2 regions of the Rhodoferax aquaticus genome follow, and region 2 is predicted to be linked to the other one. Evidence: predicted binding sites of a transcription regulator. Region 2 holds the regulator's gene; the other holds the start of a gene.
What was found. The regulator LexA, encoded in region 2, represses DNA repair genes until DNA is damaged. The targets are predictions, from matches to a motif close to ACTGTATNNNNATACAGT.
Positions count from the first base shown of each region.

Region 1: a site for LexA is predicted at 2,079-2,096, ahead of recA (recombinase RecA). Genes of this name have one in related genera too.

Region 1 covers NZ_CP036282.1:213,608-221,048, reverse strand. The annotation lists gene argC (N-acetyl-gamma-glutamyl-phosphate reductase) at 1-348, shown strand, start outside; gene recX (recombination regulator RecX) at 430-876, opposite strand; gene recA (recombinase RecA) at 946-2,034, opposite strand; gene EXZ61_RS01030 (MarR family winged helix-turn-helix transcriptional regulator) at 2,180-2,656, shown strand; gene EXZ61_RS01025 (response regulator) at 2,749-3,423, shown strand; gene EXZ61_RS01020 (sensor histidine kinase) at 3,469-4,908, shown strand; gene EXZ61_RS01015 (SPOR domain-containing protein) at 4,912-5,571, opposite strand; gene EXZ61_RS01010 (biotin--[acetyl-CoA-carboxylase] ligase) at 5,576-6,340, opposite strand; gene EXZ61_RS01005 (SET domain-containing protein) at 6,408-6,902, opposite strand; gene EXZ61_RS01000 (DNA topoisomerase III) at 7,005-7,441, shown strand, end outside.
Region 2 covers NZ_CP036282.1:1,631,381-1,638,821, forward strand. The annotation lists gene EXZ61_RS07585 (3-hydroxyacyl-CoA dehydrogenase) at 1-77, opposite strand, end outside; gene EXZ61_RS07590 (hypothetical protein) at 189-2,174, shown strand; gene EXZ61_RS07595 (D-2-hydroxyacid dehydrogenase family protein) at 2,183-3,190, opposite strand; gene EXZ61_RS07600 (hypothetical protein) at 3,304-3,630, opposite strand; gene lexA (transcriptional repressor LexA) at 3,654-4,325, opposite strand; gene EXZ61_RS07610 (asparaginase) at 4,427-5,413, shown strand; gene adk (adenylate kinase) at 5,472-6,128, opposite strand; gene kdsB (3-deoxy-manno-octulosonate cytidylyltransferase) at 6,238-7,014, opposite strand; gene EXZ61_RS07625 (Trm112 family protein) at 7,026-7,208, opposite strand; gene lpxK (tetraacyldisaccharide 4'-kinase) at 7,230-7,441, opposite strand, start outside.

The DNA of each region.
Region 1 (7,441 bases), 1.4 Mb from region 2:
AGACCGCTGTTCACGCCGTCAGTCGGCAACTTTGCCCAAGGCATGCTGGTGCAGCTGCCTTTGCATTTGGACACTTTGCCCGGCGCGCCCTCCGCCCAAGACTTGCATGCCGCACTGCAAACGCACTACGCGGGCAGCGAGTGGGTCACGGTAGAACCCGCCACCGCCGACTTGAAACTAGACGCCGTGGCGCTGGCCAACACCAACAAGATGGAGCTGCGTGTGTTTGCCAATGACGCCAAGGCCGATGGCTTTGCCCACGCTGTGCTGGTGGCCCGGCTGGACAACCTGGGTAAAGGCGCCAGTGGCGCGGCGGTGCAAAACTTGAAGCTGATGCTGGACCTGTAAGGCCTAGACCCCCATCTCGCGCACTATGCTATTGATAGCTGGCTTCCCAGTATCCATGAGCGCTAGTGCCACTTTTTGGCACTAGTCATCGTCGCCAGCGACCACCCGGCGAATGGTGTCGCCACCAAAACCGCGCGCGGCGAGAAAGCGCATTTGCTTGGCGCGGCCTGCGGGGTCTAGGGCGGGTTCTGCAAACTTTTTGCGCCAAACCTCTTTGGCGCGCTCTAGCTCGGTGGCACGCAGCTGGTCGACCGCCTGCGCCACTGCCTCAGGGGCCAGGCCTTTGCTGTGCAACTCTTGGCGTATGCGTGATGCCCCGAGCTTGGAGGCCCGCCTATGGACCACCGACTCCAGAACGCGCTGCTCGCTGATAAAGCCTTTGGACTGCAAATCATCCAAGGCCAGCGCCAAACTCCCGGGCTCTTCTTCGTAGCTTTGCAAGCGCTTTTCTAGCTCAGCGCGCGAGTACTCGCGCCCGCTGAGCAAGCGCAAGGCCCGGCCTTTGAGCGACAAGGGTGGCATCGCCATCAGTGCCGCCCTTGGAACTTACGCAATAGCGCTACAACAATGAGAGCTGCTTGCGCAATCCACATGGGCTTACTCTGCCTTTTCGGCTTTATCTTGCTTCTTGGAAGACGCTTTGGCCTTAGGCGCAACATCCACGGCTAGCAAAGGAATACCGAGTGACTCACGCACCTTGTTTTCAATCTCAATGGCCAAGTCTGGGTTTTCGCGCAAGAACTCACGGGAGTTGTCACGGCCTTGGCCAATTTTTTCGCCCTTGTAGGCATACCAAGCACCCGACTTTTCCAAGATGCCGGCGTTCACACCCATGTCGATGATCTCGCCGTGGCGGCTGATACCTTCACCAAACAAAATGTCGAACTCGGCGGTTTTGAACGGAGGGCTGACCTTGTTCTTGACCACTTTGACTTTGGTCTCGTTGCCGATAGATTCCTCGCCCTTTTTGATGGTGCCGGTGCGACGAATGTCCAAACGCACGGAGGCGTAGAACTTCAGCGCATTGCCACCCGTAGTGGTCTCAGGGCTGCCAAACATCACACCAATCTTCATGCGGATTTGGTTGATGAAGATAACGGTGCAGTTGGTCTTTTTGATGTGGGCGGTGAGCTTGCGCAGGGCTTGGCTCATCAAACGGGCTTGCAAACCAGGCAAGGAGTCACCCATTTCGCCTTCCAACTCTGCCTTGGGCGTCAAGGCAGCCACGGAGTCCACCACAATCAAATCCACCGCGCCGGAGCGCACCAAGCTATCCACAATCTCCAATGCTTGCTCACCGGTATCGGGTTGGCTGATCAGCAACTCTTGCAGATTGACGCCCAGATTTTGGGCGTATTGAATGTCCAAGGCATGTTCAGCATCCACAAATGCGCAGGTGCCGGCTAGCTTTTGCATCTCGGCAATCACTTGCAGGGTCAAAGTAGTTTTTCCGCTGGACTCTGGGCCATAAATTTCGATCACGCGGCCACGGGGCAGACCACCCACGCCCAGGGCAATGTCCAGCCCCAAGGAGCCGGTGGACACCACTTGGATGTCTTCAATCACCTCGCCCTCACCCAAGCGCATGATGGTGCCTTTGCCAAACTGCTTTTCAATCTGGGCCAGGGCAGCTTGCAGGGCTTTGGCTTTTTCAGCATTAACAGGGGCTTTAACGGGTGCGTCCATGGAAATTCTCCTAAAAAATGGGGCGTACAAGGCGTCAGATAAACAGTGGTTTTAAATACAGGCTGGATACTTGAACAGTAGTTTACAACGCTGTTTGCAAACGCACAATCTTGTTTTTTAGTCAGTTTGCTTTACTATTTGAGGCATGCCTACATCCTCACCGAACCCCACGTTCCAAGACGCCCATGTCGGCCATTGGTTGCGCTTGGCCTTGGCGCGCTTTGATGCCAGGGTGTCGCAACTCATGGCACAGCACCCTGGCGTGTCCTTGGGCCTGTCCAACCTCGTGGCACGAGACCAACTGGGCGCAGCCCACATCCACATCACGCGGCACTTAAACGCAGACGGGGCGCGCTTGACCGACCTCGCGCAACGCGCGGGCATGAGCAAACAGGCGATGGGCGCTTTGGTGAACACCTGTGAGGCCTGGGGCATGGTGGAGCGCGGCCCCGACCCTAGCGATGCGCGCGCGCGTTGGGTCCAATTCACCGCAACTGGACTCGCATGGTTGGGTGCCTACCGAGATGCAGTACGGCAAGCAGAAGAAGAAATGCGCCAGTCCATAGGTGCGGAAGTAGTCACCGTGGTCACCATAGGCTTAGAGGCTTACAGCAGCCAGTAAGGCGCACAGAGCCAGGCTTCGCTAGACCTAGAATAGGCCAAGAGCGCTGCACAACCGCAAGACACACAGCAAGCGCCATACAGGAGACACACATGCGAATTCTCATTGCTGAAGATGACCAGGTTTTGGCGGACGGGCTGATGCGCGGGCTGCGCAGTGCAGGCGCCGCCGTGGACCATGTGGCAAGCGGCACCGAGGCGGACGCAGCCCTCATGACCAACACCGAGTTTGACCTGCTCATCCTGGACTTGGGCCTGCCAAAGATGCACGGCCTAGAAGTACTCAAGAAATTGCGCGGGCGAGGTTCTTCGTTGCCCGTGCTCATTTTGACCGCGGCAGACAGCGTGGATGAACGTGTCAAAGGCCTCGACTACGGCGCTGACGACTACATGGCCAAACCCTTTAGCCTGCAAGAGCTGGAAGCCCGCGTACGCGCTTTAGTGCGGCGAGGCATGGGCGCCAGCAGCAGCAACATCAAGCACGGGCCTTTGCTCTACGACCAAGCGGGCCGAGTCGCCACGATTGACGGCAAGATGGTGGAGTTATCTGCCCGAGAGCTGGGGCTCTTGGAGGTCTTGCTGCAACGCACTGGCCGCCTGGTGAGCAAAGACCAGTTGGTAGAGCGCCTGTGCGAATGGGGCGAAGAAGTGAGCAACAATGCCATTGAGGTTTACATCCACCGTCTACGCAAAAAAATAGAAAAGGGCCCTATCCGCATCGCCACCGTTCGCGGCCTAGGGTACTGCCTTGAAAAGATCCCGAACTGAGCCTAGCCCACTCACTGGCCCCACACGGTTGACGGAGTCGTCTACGTGAAGATCTTTCAACGTGAGCAACGTTCCCTTTTTGGGGAGATTTTGGACTGGATGCTCACGCCTCTACTGTTGCTGTGGCCCGTGAGCTTGGTGCTCACCTGGCTCGTGGCGCAAGGCATAGCCGGCAAGCCCTTTGACAGGGCCCTTGAGTACAACGTGGGGGCACTCGCACAGCTGATCACGGTCAACAAGAGCCGAGCGCAGTTTTCACTCCCCCTGCCTGCCCGAGAGCTTTTGCGCGCAGACGATGCAGACACGGTGTACTACCAAGTACTGGGCTCCGATGGCGAGTACCTCAGCGGCGAGCGTAACCTGCCTAGCCCCCCCGATGACGACCGTTTGGCGGTCGGTGAAATCCACATGCGTGACGCCGAATACAAAGGCGTAGATCTGAAAGTAGCCTACATGTGGGTCAGGCTGGACGTGGCGCAAGGCAAACCGGCCTTGGTGCAAGTAGCAGAAACCATGGACAAACGCTCGGTCTTGGCCACCGAAATTGTGAAGGGCGTGATGCTGCCCCAGTTTGTTATCTTGCCCCTGGCTGTCCTGCTGGTGTGGCTCGCGTTGGTGCAAGCCATCAAACCGCTGAACCGGCTCGAAGAGCGTATTCGGGCACGTAGTCCTGATGACCTGAGCGCTTTAGACGCCCAGGCCGTGCCCCTCGAAGTTGCGCCATTGGTAGAGTCTGTGAATGATTTGCTACTGCGCCTGAAAGACTCCATCGCCACGCAAAAACGGTTCTTGGCAGATGCAGCGCACCAGCTCAAAACGCCGCTGGCGGGTCTGCGCATGCAGGCCGACTTGGCCCAACGTGAAGGAGCCAACGCCGAAGACCTGAAACAGTCCTTGCGCCAAATTGGCCGCTCCAGCATCCGGGCCACCCATACCGTCAACCAGCTGCTGGCGCTGGCTCGCGCCGAGAGCAGTGGCGCGGTCTTGGCGCAGCAACCGTGTGATTTGGCAAAACTCACCATGGAAGTCACCCGCGACTGCGCGCCCCGCGCCATGGACAAAGAGATTGATGTTGGCTACGAAGGTGTGCAACCCGGCACCGCAGGCGGCACGATTGCAGGCAACCCCACCTTGATCAAGGAAATGATCCGCAACTTAGTGGATAACGCGATCAACTACACGCCCTCTAGCGCCGAGACACCGGGTGTCATCACCACCCGGGTGTTGGTAGACCCGTTTAGCAAAGTCCCCGTCCTGCAAGTAGAAAACTCGGGTCCCGGTATACCGGCCGCGGAGCGTGAACTGGTGTTCCAACCCTTTTACCGGGTCTTGGGTACCGAGGCTGATGGCTCTGGACTGGGACTTCCCATCGTGCTGGAAATCGCACGCCAACACCAAGCCACGGTCACCATCGACGACTGCCGCCCCGGCCAGCCCCAGCCGGGAGCATGCCTAACTGTGCGCTTCTCGCCCAGCGGCAGCTAGCTTCTAAGAACAGCTTTTGAGTGGGTGGCCCAGCAAAGCAGGTTTGATGTCTGCCACGCGTGCCTTCAAGGATTCGTTCACCGCTGGCAGCTTGAGCTGTGTGGTGCGACTTTCCTCGCGCTCTTGCACCACCCGCGCGGTGCGGATGCCACGCTGGTTCAGCCGCTGCAACTCGGCTCCAGCGCTAGCCTGCGTCTCAAAGCCCCCCAAAGACAGACCCAACTCCAGCGAGGGGTTGTTGAGTGGCTCGGTTTTGAGGCGCATGGCCGCCAGTTCGGCCTTCTTTTTGGCCATCGCGTCGGTATTGGCAAACTTGCCCATGTAAATGATCCACCGCGCGGGTAAGGTCACCGTGTCCAACTGCCAGGAACCGGCAGGCAGTGCACCCTCCAAGACATTGCGCAGTGCAGCGGCTTGCGCATCGTCAAATGGACCTGCGCGCAAACACTCTTTGGGCGCAAGATCAGCCTGCACTTGCTGCTCAATGCGCTTCAGGTCCGTGGCACTTAAAACCGTCAGCATCTCGGGGTGAAGTTGCTGCGCCAGTCGCTGGGGCTCGCTCTGCGAGGTAGGCGCAAAGCCGTAGTCACGCAACAGCCCCTGCGACCACGCAAAGTACACCCCGTTTGCCAAAATCAAGGCCAAGACAATCAGTCGCACCATGGGTTCACGCCCCGAAAGCAGATGGAGAAGGAGGCGCGGGCGCAGGGCGCACGCTCACCTCGGCACTGGTGATGGAGACCAGCCCCTCTGCAGTATGCACCAGCAGGGCACCACGGCCGTCTACCCCCCGACATGCACCCGACTGGCCATCGCTGCACAACACATCGCGGCCCTGCAGCACATCGCGCTTGGCAAAAGCTGCGCGAAAAGGGACAAAGCCCGTCTCTGAAAACCGCTGAACCGCATGCACCAGGGGCCGTACAACCCGCTCCAAAACGGTGGGTGCTTCGACCCCGGGCAGTACTTCGCGCAACGCGGCAGCAGGGGTGCGCAAACCTTGAGAGTCTGGCATGGTCAGATTCAGGCCCACGCCAATCACCACATAGCGCATATCACCGACACCGGTTGCTGTTTCAATCAAAATGCCGCCCAGCTTGCGCTCATCCAACCACACATCGTTGGGCCACTTCAGCTGCAAGCCAGGATGCAAAGCCTCCACCACCGCCAAGCCGACCACCAAAGACAAACCTGACCAGTCCTGCGGAGCCAAAAGCAATCCCAAAGAAAACGTAAGTGATGCAGCGCCCGCAGCGGCAGGCTGTGTGTCACTGGCCCAGTCACGACCCAAGCGCCCGCGCCCCGCCGTCTGTCGCTCAGCCACCAGCAAAATGGGCTCAAACAGTCCATTACGCGCGCGCCGCATGAGTTCAGAGTTGGTGGAATCCAGTTCTGGGACGATCTCTACCGTAAAACCAGGCAGCGAGGGCACTAGGTCCTCCCAAATTGCTTCGCTGGGCCAGCGGACAATCACGGCATGCCCCCAAGAACAGTGGAACTCATCGCTTCTTAGGTGCCAACAAGGTACCGCGGCAGTTCTTGCTGCCGCACCAGCAGGGGTACTCCGCCTTGAGCTTGGGTGTGTAGCGCTCATCCAGAATCAAGCCGTAGTCGTAGTTCAACTCTTCGCCAGCGTGGATGTTGCGCAGTGCCTTGATATAGATGCGCCCGTTTTCTTCATCCGCTTCGCAGTTGCCGTCGCAGGAATGGTTGATCCAGCGCGACGAGTTGCCGCCATACAGGGCGTCAATCACCCGGTTTTCATCAATATGGAAGTAGAAGGTGTGGTTAGGATCCGTCGGGTCGTGGGGGTGGCGGCGTTGCGCTTCGGCCCAAGTGATGACCTCGCCCACATATTCAATGATGCGTTCGCCCTCTGCAATGTCCTGCACCGCGAAGACGCCTTTGCCATGCACACCGGAGCGGCGGGTTTGGATTCGGCGCGTGGAGTGTGGGGCGGCGGCTCGGGGGGTATTGGCAGATTTTTTGGACACGCGTCAAAAATTTGGTATGGTGAATCGTATGGGCGCACATGCGTGCGCCTGCGTGTGTAGGTGCGCGCCCGTGCGCACGCGAGCAACCGGAATTGTAATCAGATGAAAAACAGCGTTATCGGCAAAACATTGGTCATTGCAGAAAAGCCTTCGGTCGCCCAAGATATTGTGCGGGCGCTGACACCTACGGCGGGCAAGTTCGACAAGCACGATGAGTACTTTGAAAGTGAAGACTATGTCGTCTCCAGCGCCGTAGGCCACTTGGTCGAGATTCAGGCGCCTGAAGAGTTTGATGTCAAACGCGGCAAATGGAGCTTTGCCAACTTGCCAGTCATCCCGCCCCACTTTGACCTCAAGCCCGTGGACAAGACCAAGACCCGCCTCAACGCCGTGGTCAAACTGGCCAAGCGCAAAGACGTGGGGCAGTTGGTGAACGCTTGTGACGCGGGCCGCGAAGGGGAACTGATCTTCCGTTTGATCGAGCAGTACGCTGGTGGCGCCAAGCCTTTGGGCAAGCCGGTGAGCCGTCTGTGGCTGCA
Region 2 (7,441 bases):
TGCGCCGCAATCTGGGCAATGCCACGCCCCATGGCACCTGCACCTACAACCGCGACGTTTTTGTATTGAAGTGACATAGCAAATTGGTGTTGAATAGTGGAATAGTGGGTGGTTTGCGCGTATTGCCGCCGACTGGGGTGACCTGAACACGGTAGGATCAAGCTAGTTTGTAAAAAAGTGCAGCATAAATGAAGCGAAAACTTAGTTTAAGTTTAAAGCATTTTGGTGTGGGTGTGGTGCTACTCTTGACGGTGGCGGGAAGTTCTGCGATTACTTTGGGCCGGGTTCGCGGCCCTGCGTTATTGGGACAAGAGTTGGAAGTAGCGGTGCCCGTGCAAATTGCTGCAGATGAAGATGCCAGCGCGCTTTGTTTTAACGCCGACGTCTATTACGGAGATAACCGTGTAGATCCCGCTCGCGTTTCCGTCAGTAGCTCCGCAACCCAACAAGGTTCCGATTCAGTAGTCCGTGTGCTTGTGCGCCAGCGCATTGATGAGCCCGTAGTCACGGTGTATCTGCGTTCGGGCTGTGGCCTTCAGGCGACACGCAAATACGTTTTGCTGGCGGATATGCCGAGCGAACCTGCTGCACAAAGCCCAGTGGGACGGGGGCCACTAACCCCAAGCGTGACCGTTGCTACAGGGCAAGCAGGTGACGTGGGCTCTAAAAAACAGTCTGTAGCGGGGGGCGAGAAGGAGTCCGGCCAAGAGCAAAATAAAGGAGGCGGCTTAGCTGCCCTGCGTGCCAGCCAAAGACCGAGCGGAGTGGGGAAGTCGGGCCAGGCATTGGTCGCCACTGAGAAGACTCCCAGCCCAAGGGTAGAAGGGCATAAACAAAGCAAGCAGATCCCTTCGCAGAAGGCCAGGCTGAAGCTAGAGTCTTTGGACCTGTCGGTCGAGCTCGATCCCGTATTGAAGTCGAGTGACGAGTTGCGCTCAGAGCCAAAAGAAGACGCAAAACTGCGTGCCGATGCCACCATTGTTTGGAAAGCGCTTACTGCGTCTCCTGAGGATGTGCTTAAAGACGCGCAGAATGCTCAAGCCACCGAAACTAAGCTCAAGCAGCTCCAACAGCAGACTACAGATAACCAAAAGTCGATTACTGACTTGGTAGCGCGTTTGGACAAGGCGGAGTCTGAGCGCTATGCCAATCCGGTCATTTACGGACTTATCGCTCTGTTGAGCTTTGCGACCGTAGGTGGCTTTTGGGTATTGAGGCGCAAAGCCGCCAGCGCAACCACAGAATCGCCTTGGTGGCGGGGGGAGTTCGCTGACGAGAGCTCCATTCACAACAGCATCTTGGGCTTGGATGAAGCTGCTGGTGCACCCAAGAGCAAGCCTGCAGAGGCTTCCAGTTCAGCGAAGGCGAAACTGGAGTCTTTGGCAGAAGCGAGAGTTGAAATGCCTGCGCATGTGTCGAAGGATGCAAGCGATGGCCGTGCTTCCCCTGACTCTTTGCTATCGGCGTTTGCGTTGCCAGCGCAAAGCAGCCAAGGTTTCAGGCAACGAGATTTCGCGCACAGCACAGACAGCGGTATGCGGGCGGTCAAAGCGAAAGAGCTGATTGACGTTCGCCATCAAGCAGACTTTTACGTGGCCTTGGGCCAGTACGATGAGGCGCTAGCAGTCCTGGAAGGCCATATTCGGGACGCAGAAGAAGCCGATCCGCTGGTGTACCTAGACTTGCTGAACGTTTTGCATACCTTGAGCCGTAAACCGGCGTTTGATACATACCGTGAAAAGTTCAACGCATGCTTTACAGGTTACGTCCCTGAGTTTGAAATTTTCACCGCTGAAAGCGCTGCCTTGGACAGCTATCCTCAGCTATGCGCGCAGCTGACAGAGCTTTGGCCATCTCCAGACGCTTTGGGCTATATGGAACGCTGTTTGGTGCGAGATCCACAGTTGCCTTTGAGCGCCAACGTCACTTTGGACGCATTCAAAGACTTGCTGATGCTTCATGCAGTGCTCAAGAGGGTCATGGCTCCGTCTGAGTCGGTCTTGGTGCCCTTCAGTGTGAGGCCTGTTCCCCAAGCACCTGCACTCGCGCTGTCTAGTGTTCTAGAGGCACCTTCGCATGCTGTGGCCACGACGTCTGTGGATCTGGCTCTCGATTTAGATCTTTCGGAGCAGTCCGATAACTTAATCAACTTCGAGCCGCCCAAGCCTGAATGACGCTTCGCTTATCTGCGCACCTGTAAAGCACCAGGGTTGACGATGTTCGAAGGTGTCCCCTTTATGAAGTTGGCAACATTGTCAAACGCCACGCTGAACATATGTTCATAGCTCGTTTGTTCTACATACCCAATGTGGGGAGTGCAAAGGCAATTCTCTAGTCTGAGCAAGGCATGCCCTTGCAAGATTGGCTCGGTTTCAAAGATGTCCACAGCGGCCATACCGGGCCGACCGCGGTTGAGGCCACCAATCAAAGCGTCTGTCTCAATCAATTCGGTGTGGCTTGTGTTGACCAGCAGTGATGTAGGCTTCATTAAGGCCAAATCAGCGTGGGTAATGATGTGCCGGGTTGACGGGTTGCATTTGAGGTGCAAAGACAAAACGTCAGATTGGCTAAAGAATTCTTCGCGGCTTGTAGCCGCCACATGGCCATCGTGCTCGGCGTTTTTTTGGCTGGTCTCGCTTCCCCATACCAATACCTTCATGCCAAATGCCTTACCGTAGCCAGCAACAAGCTGACCTACGTTGCCGTAGCCCCAAATCCCCAATGTTTTATCTCGTAGTACGCTGCCCAGACCGAAATTGGCAGGCATTGCCCCTGACTTAAGTCCTGATTGCTGCCAAGCACCGTGTTTGAGGTTGCCAATGTACTGAGGTAGCCTGCGCATCGCGGCCATCACCAATGCCCATGTGAGTTCGGCGGTTGCGCCTGATGTTTCAACCCCTTCTGCCACTGCGATGCCTCGTTCAGTACATGCAGCAACGTCAATGTAGCCCCCCATTCGCCCGGTCAGCGAGATAAGCTTGAGCTTGGGAAGTTTTTCGATCAGTAACTTGCTGATCTGCGATCGGTCACGGATAAGAACGATGATGTCAGCATCTTTGAGTCGAACTGCGAGTTGACCTTGCCCTTTGACGGTATTGGTGTACACCTTGGCTTGGTACGCATCCAGCTTGTCAGCGCACGCGAGCTTGCGCACAGCGTCCTGATAATCATCCAGAATCACAATATTCATAGCACACATTGTGCCTTGTCTTAGGCTGCTGTTATCGCCAGTTGGGACTCCGTGAAAACGCTAGTATTTAATAGTCTTCCGGCGCGCCTTTGTGCTAGGTTATGGTGGGCTATCTACTGTGCCGTAGCTTCTAACGCAACCAATCTGTCTAGCTCAGCACACACGTCAGCCATTCTTCCGGACATCACCAAACGGCCGTGACCAAAATGCGCGCTGTCGCGCTCGATAACGCGCAACACGCGAACGGGTTTCGCGACTCGCAAACCGTACGTTTTCTGAAGTGACTTGCTTGAGTAGCTTCCAAGTTGCAGAGTTCTGGACGTTGCGAAGTCTGTAGTGAAGATACTTTGCACCGGCTCGGTTGGCTTGGGAGCTGAGCGGCGACCAAACTGCTTGGTCAATGCCGCCAGCGCGGTATGGGTAATGAAGGCGAGGTTCATAGCTACAAGCACTTGATCAGCAGTTACATGAGCATGGTGTTGCGAATCAGCCCTACAGCGAGCCCTTCAATTTCAAACGACTCACCTGGCTCTACCACGATGGTTTGGTAGTCTGGGTTCTCCGGGTGTAACTCAATCAGGTGTTTGTTGCGGCGAAAGCGCTTTACAGTGACTTCATCACCTAGGCGGGCAACGATGATTTGCCCGTTCTTCGCATCTTTGGTCGCCTGTACTGCCAACAAGTCGCCGTCCATAATGCCTGCGTCGCGCATCGACATGCCACGTACTCTTAGCAAATAGTCAGGGCGATGTTGAAACAAGCTGCTCTCCACGAAGTAGCTTTGGTCTACATGCTCTTGCGCCAATATGGGTGAACCAGCCGCTACACGGCCCACCAATGGAAGTGAGAGTTGCCCGAAGCCTGGAAGCGACATCGAGTACTTTTCGCGGGAGCCAAACGGCGATTGAGCCGCATTGCTCTTGATGCGAATGCCGCGCGACGTGCCACTAACCAATTCAATGACACCTTTGCGGGCCAAGGCTTGTAAATGCTCCTCGGCTGCATTCGCTGACTTAAAACCTAACTCGCTGGCAATTTCGGCCCGGGTAGGGGGGGCTCCTGTTTGCGCGATGGCGGTTTGGATGAGTTCAAATATCTGTTGCTGCCGGGCCGTGAGTTTGGGACTATCAAGCATACTGACTCCTTAGGTCTGCATAGGTGACTACTGTTATCTTTAACAGCTGTTGCAATATACAGTAACTGTATTTTTAATCAGTTTTATGAGATTGACAAGCTATGAGCGCAAAAAAACAAGGGAAAGTCGTTTTTCTGGGAACCGGGGGAACCATTGCAGGTACGGCCAGTGATGCTTCAGACAATGTGGGGTATAGCGCCGCACAAGTGGCGGTCGATCAGCTGCTGGCATCTGTTCCTCGCTTGAAAAGCCAACTCGACGGACGCGTGTTGGTGTCTGAGCAGGTGGCCCAAGTGGACAGCAAGGACATGGGGTTTGTTGAGTGGGCGGCCTTGCATGCCCGAATACAAGATCATTTGGCGGACCGCGATGTCGTAGGCATTGTGGTGACGCACGGTACGGACACCCTTGAAGAAACGGCTTTTTTCTTGTCTCGCACCTTGTCTACTGTGGGCCTTTCGGAAAAGCCAGTTGTACTGACGTGTGCCATGCGTCCCGCATCGTCGATGACGCCAGACGGACCTCAAAACCTCTTGGATGCCGTGGCCCTTGTGCTAACGCCGGGGGCTCACGGCGTAATGGCGGTGTGCGCGGGCACCGTGCATGATGCGGCCCATGTGCGCAAGGTGCACACGTACAAGTTGGATGCATTTGACTCTGGGGAGGCTGGGCCTTTGGGCTTCGTGGAAGAGGGTCTGGTGCGTCAATTGCACCCATGGCCGGGCGTCCACCAAGGACTTACTCTGCAGTTTGAGCCGAAGGCGGGGCATGTGTGGCCGCGCGTAGACGTCGTGATGAACTATGCGGGTGCATCCGGTGCCATGGTAAGAGCATTGTGTGCTGACGCAAGTACAGAAGCTCACCCATTGCGCGGGATCGTGGTGGCCGGCACTGGCAATGGCACGATTCAGGCAGATTTGGAAAGCGCCTTGCGTGAGGCACAGGAACTAGGCATACGCGTGGTCCGTTGCTCGCGTTGTGCCAACGGTGCTGTGATTGCGGCAAGCGCATCGGATGCCTTGCCACATGCGGGTGCGTTGTCGCCAGTGAAGGCGCGCATTGCCCTCATTTTGGAACTGATGGGTTGATGCAAATGCAAAAGGCCGCATAAAGCGGCCTTTCTGGTGCACGGTTGCCGACTGTGTGTTAGCTGCTAAGGGCTTCCATGACACGTGCGGTAATGGCATCAACGTTACCTACGCCGCTAATAGCGCGGTACTTGGGGGCGATGGCGGGCTCTTGGCGTGCCCATTGCGAGTAGTAATCCACCAGTGGGCGGGTCTGTGCGCTGTAAACATCTAAACGCTTCTTGACCGTTTCTTCCTGATCGTCATCGCGTTGAATCAAGGGCTCTCCAGTGACGTCATCTTTACCTTCGGTCGCAGGAGGGTTGAATTTGATGTGGTACGTGCGGCCTGATGCCGGATGTGAGCGCCGCCCACTCATACGTTCGACGATGGCGTCAAACGGGACGTCAATTTCAATGACATAGTCCAGCATCACCCCGGCCGCTTTCATGGCATCCGCTTGGGGAATCGTGCGGGGGAAACCGTCAAACAAGAAGCCATTGGCGCAGTCCGCTTGCGTCAAGCGTTCCTTGACCAAGTTGATGATCAGTCCATCACTGACCAACGCGCCTGAAGCCATGACCGCCTTGGCCTCCAAACCTAAGGGAGTACCTGCCTTCACTGCTGCCCGTAGCATGTCGCCAGTCGAAATCTGGGGGATTCCGTACTTTTGGCAGATGAAGGTGGCTTGCGTGCCTTTTCCAGCGCCTGGTGCGCCCAACAGAATCAGTCTCATGGGTATCCTTGGATGTAGCTAAAACTTGCCTTATTGACCTAGGTACCGAGGGTGCCTAGGTGCTTGTAAATTGACCCGTGAGAATAGCACGGGCTGCCTACGCGCTAACTTACAGACTAGGGGGGCTTTGCGAGAAAATTGCTCTCACACGTTCCAAATCTTGCTCAGTGTCTACCCCCGGGCCCGGTACATGCTGGGACACGTGTACGGCAATGCGGTGACCATGCCATAGCGCACGGAGTTGTTCCAACGCCTCGGTGGTCTCAATGGGGGCTACGGTCAGCGTTGGGAACTGCCGCAAAAAGCCAACGCGGTATGCATAAATGCCAATGTGTCTCAGGGGCGCAGGGCTTGGTAAGGCCGTCATTCCGTTTGCAAAACCATCTCGCCACCAGGCAATCGGCGCACGGCTGAAATAAAGCGCAACGTTATGGGCATCCAAGACCACCTTAACGACATTGGGGTTGGCCAAGTCCGAGACATTGTCAATCGCATGTGCCGCAGTACCCATACTCGCCTGTGGGTGGGTACTGAGCAACTGGGCGACCGACTGAACTAACGTGGGGTCAATCAATGGCTCATCACCCTGCACATTGACCACGATGTCGCTGTCAGGCAAAGCCAAAAGTTCACAGGCTTCGGCTAAACGGTCGCTTCCAGAAGGATGGTCTTCGCGGGTCAGTATGGCTTCAACCCCATGGAGTGCGCAGGCTTGCGCAATGCTGATGTGGTCACATGCCACCACCACGCGTGTCCCTTCAGGCACACCTGATTGCACCCGTTGGGCTACGCGCACCACCATAGGCTGGCCCGCGATATCCGCTAAGGGTTTGTTGGGCAGACGTGTGGACGCCAGGCGGGCAGGGATGAGTACAGTGCAGGCCATAGAAAGTGTGCTTATAGGCCGAGCTCTGCGTCACTCAGTGTGCGGGCCTCGTTTTCGAGCAAGATCGGAATTCCGTCGCGCACGGGGTAGGCCAGCATGGCGCTACGTGAAACCAACTCTTGCTTTTCGCGGTTGTATTCAAGGGGCCCCTTGGTGACAGGGCAAACGAGGAGTTGTAGTAGTCTGGTGTCCATGTGGGGATGATAGCGCCGCCATCAGTCTTTACGCGAGCGCAGCGCGCTATCGATGTGGGAATCTAAGGTGTCAAAAAATGCGGGTTCCGCTGCCTGTTGCAAGGGTACCGCCAGACTATGGGGTGCATGCTGCCAGAGTTTGAGTGCGTCTTTTTCGGTGCAAATAAGCTGGTAGCCCTCGTAAATATTGGGTGGCCAGCTACTAAAGTCATAGTGATCTGGCAGCGCCAGAG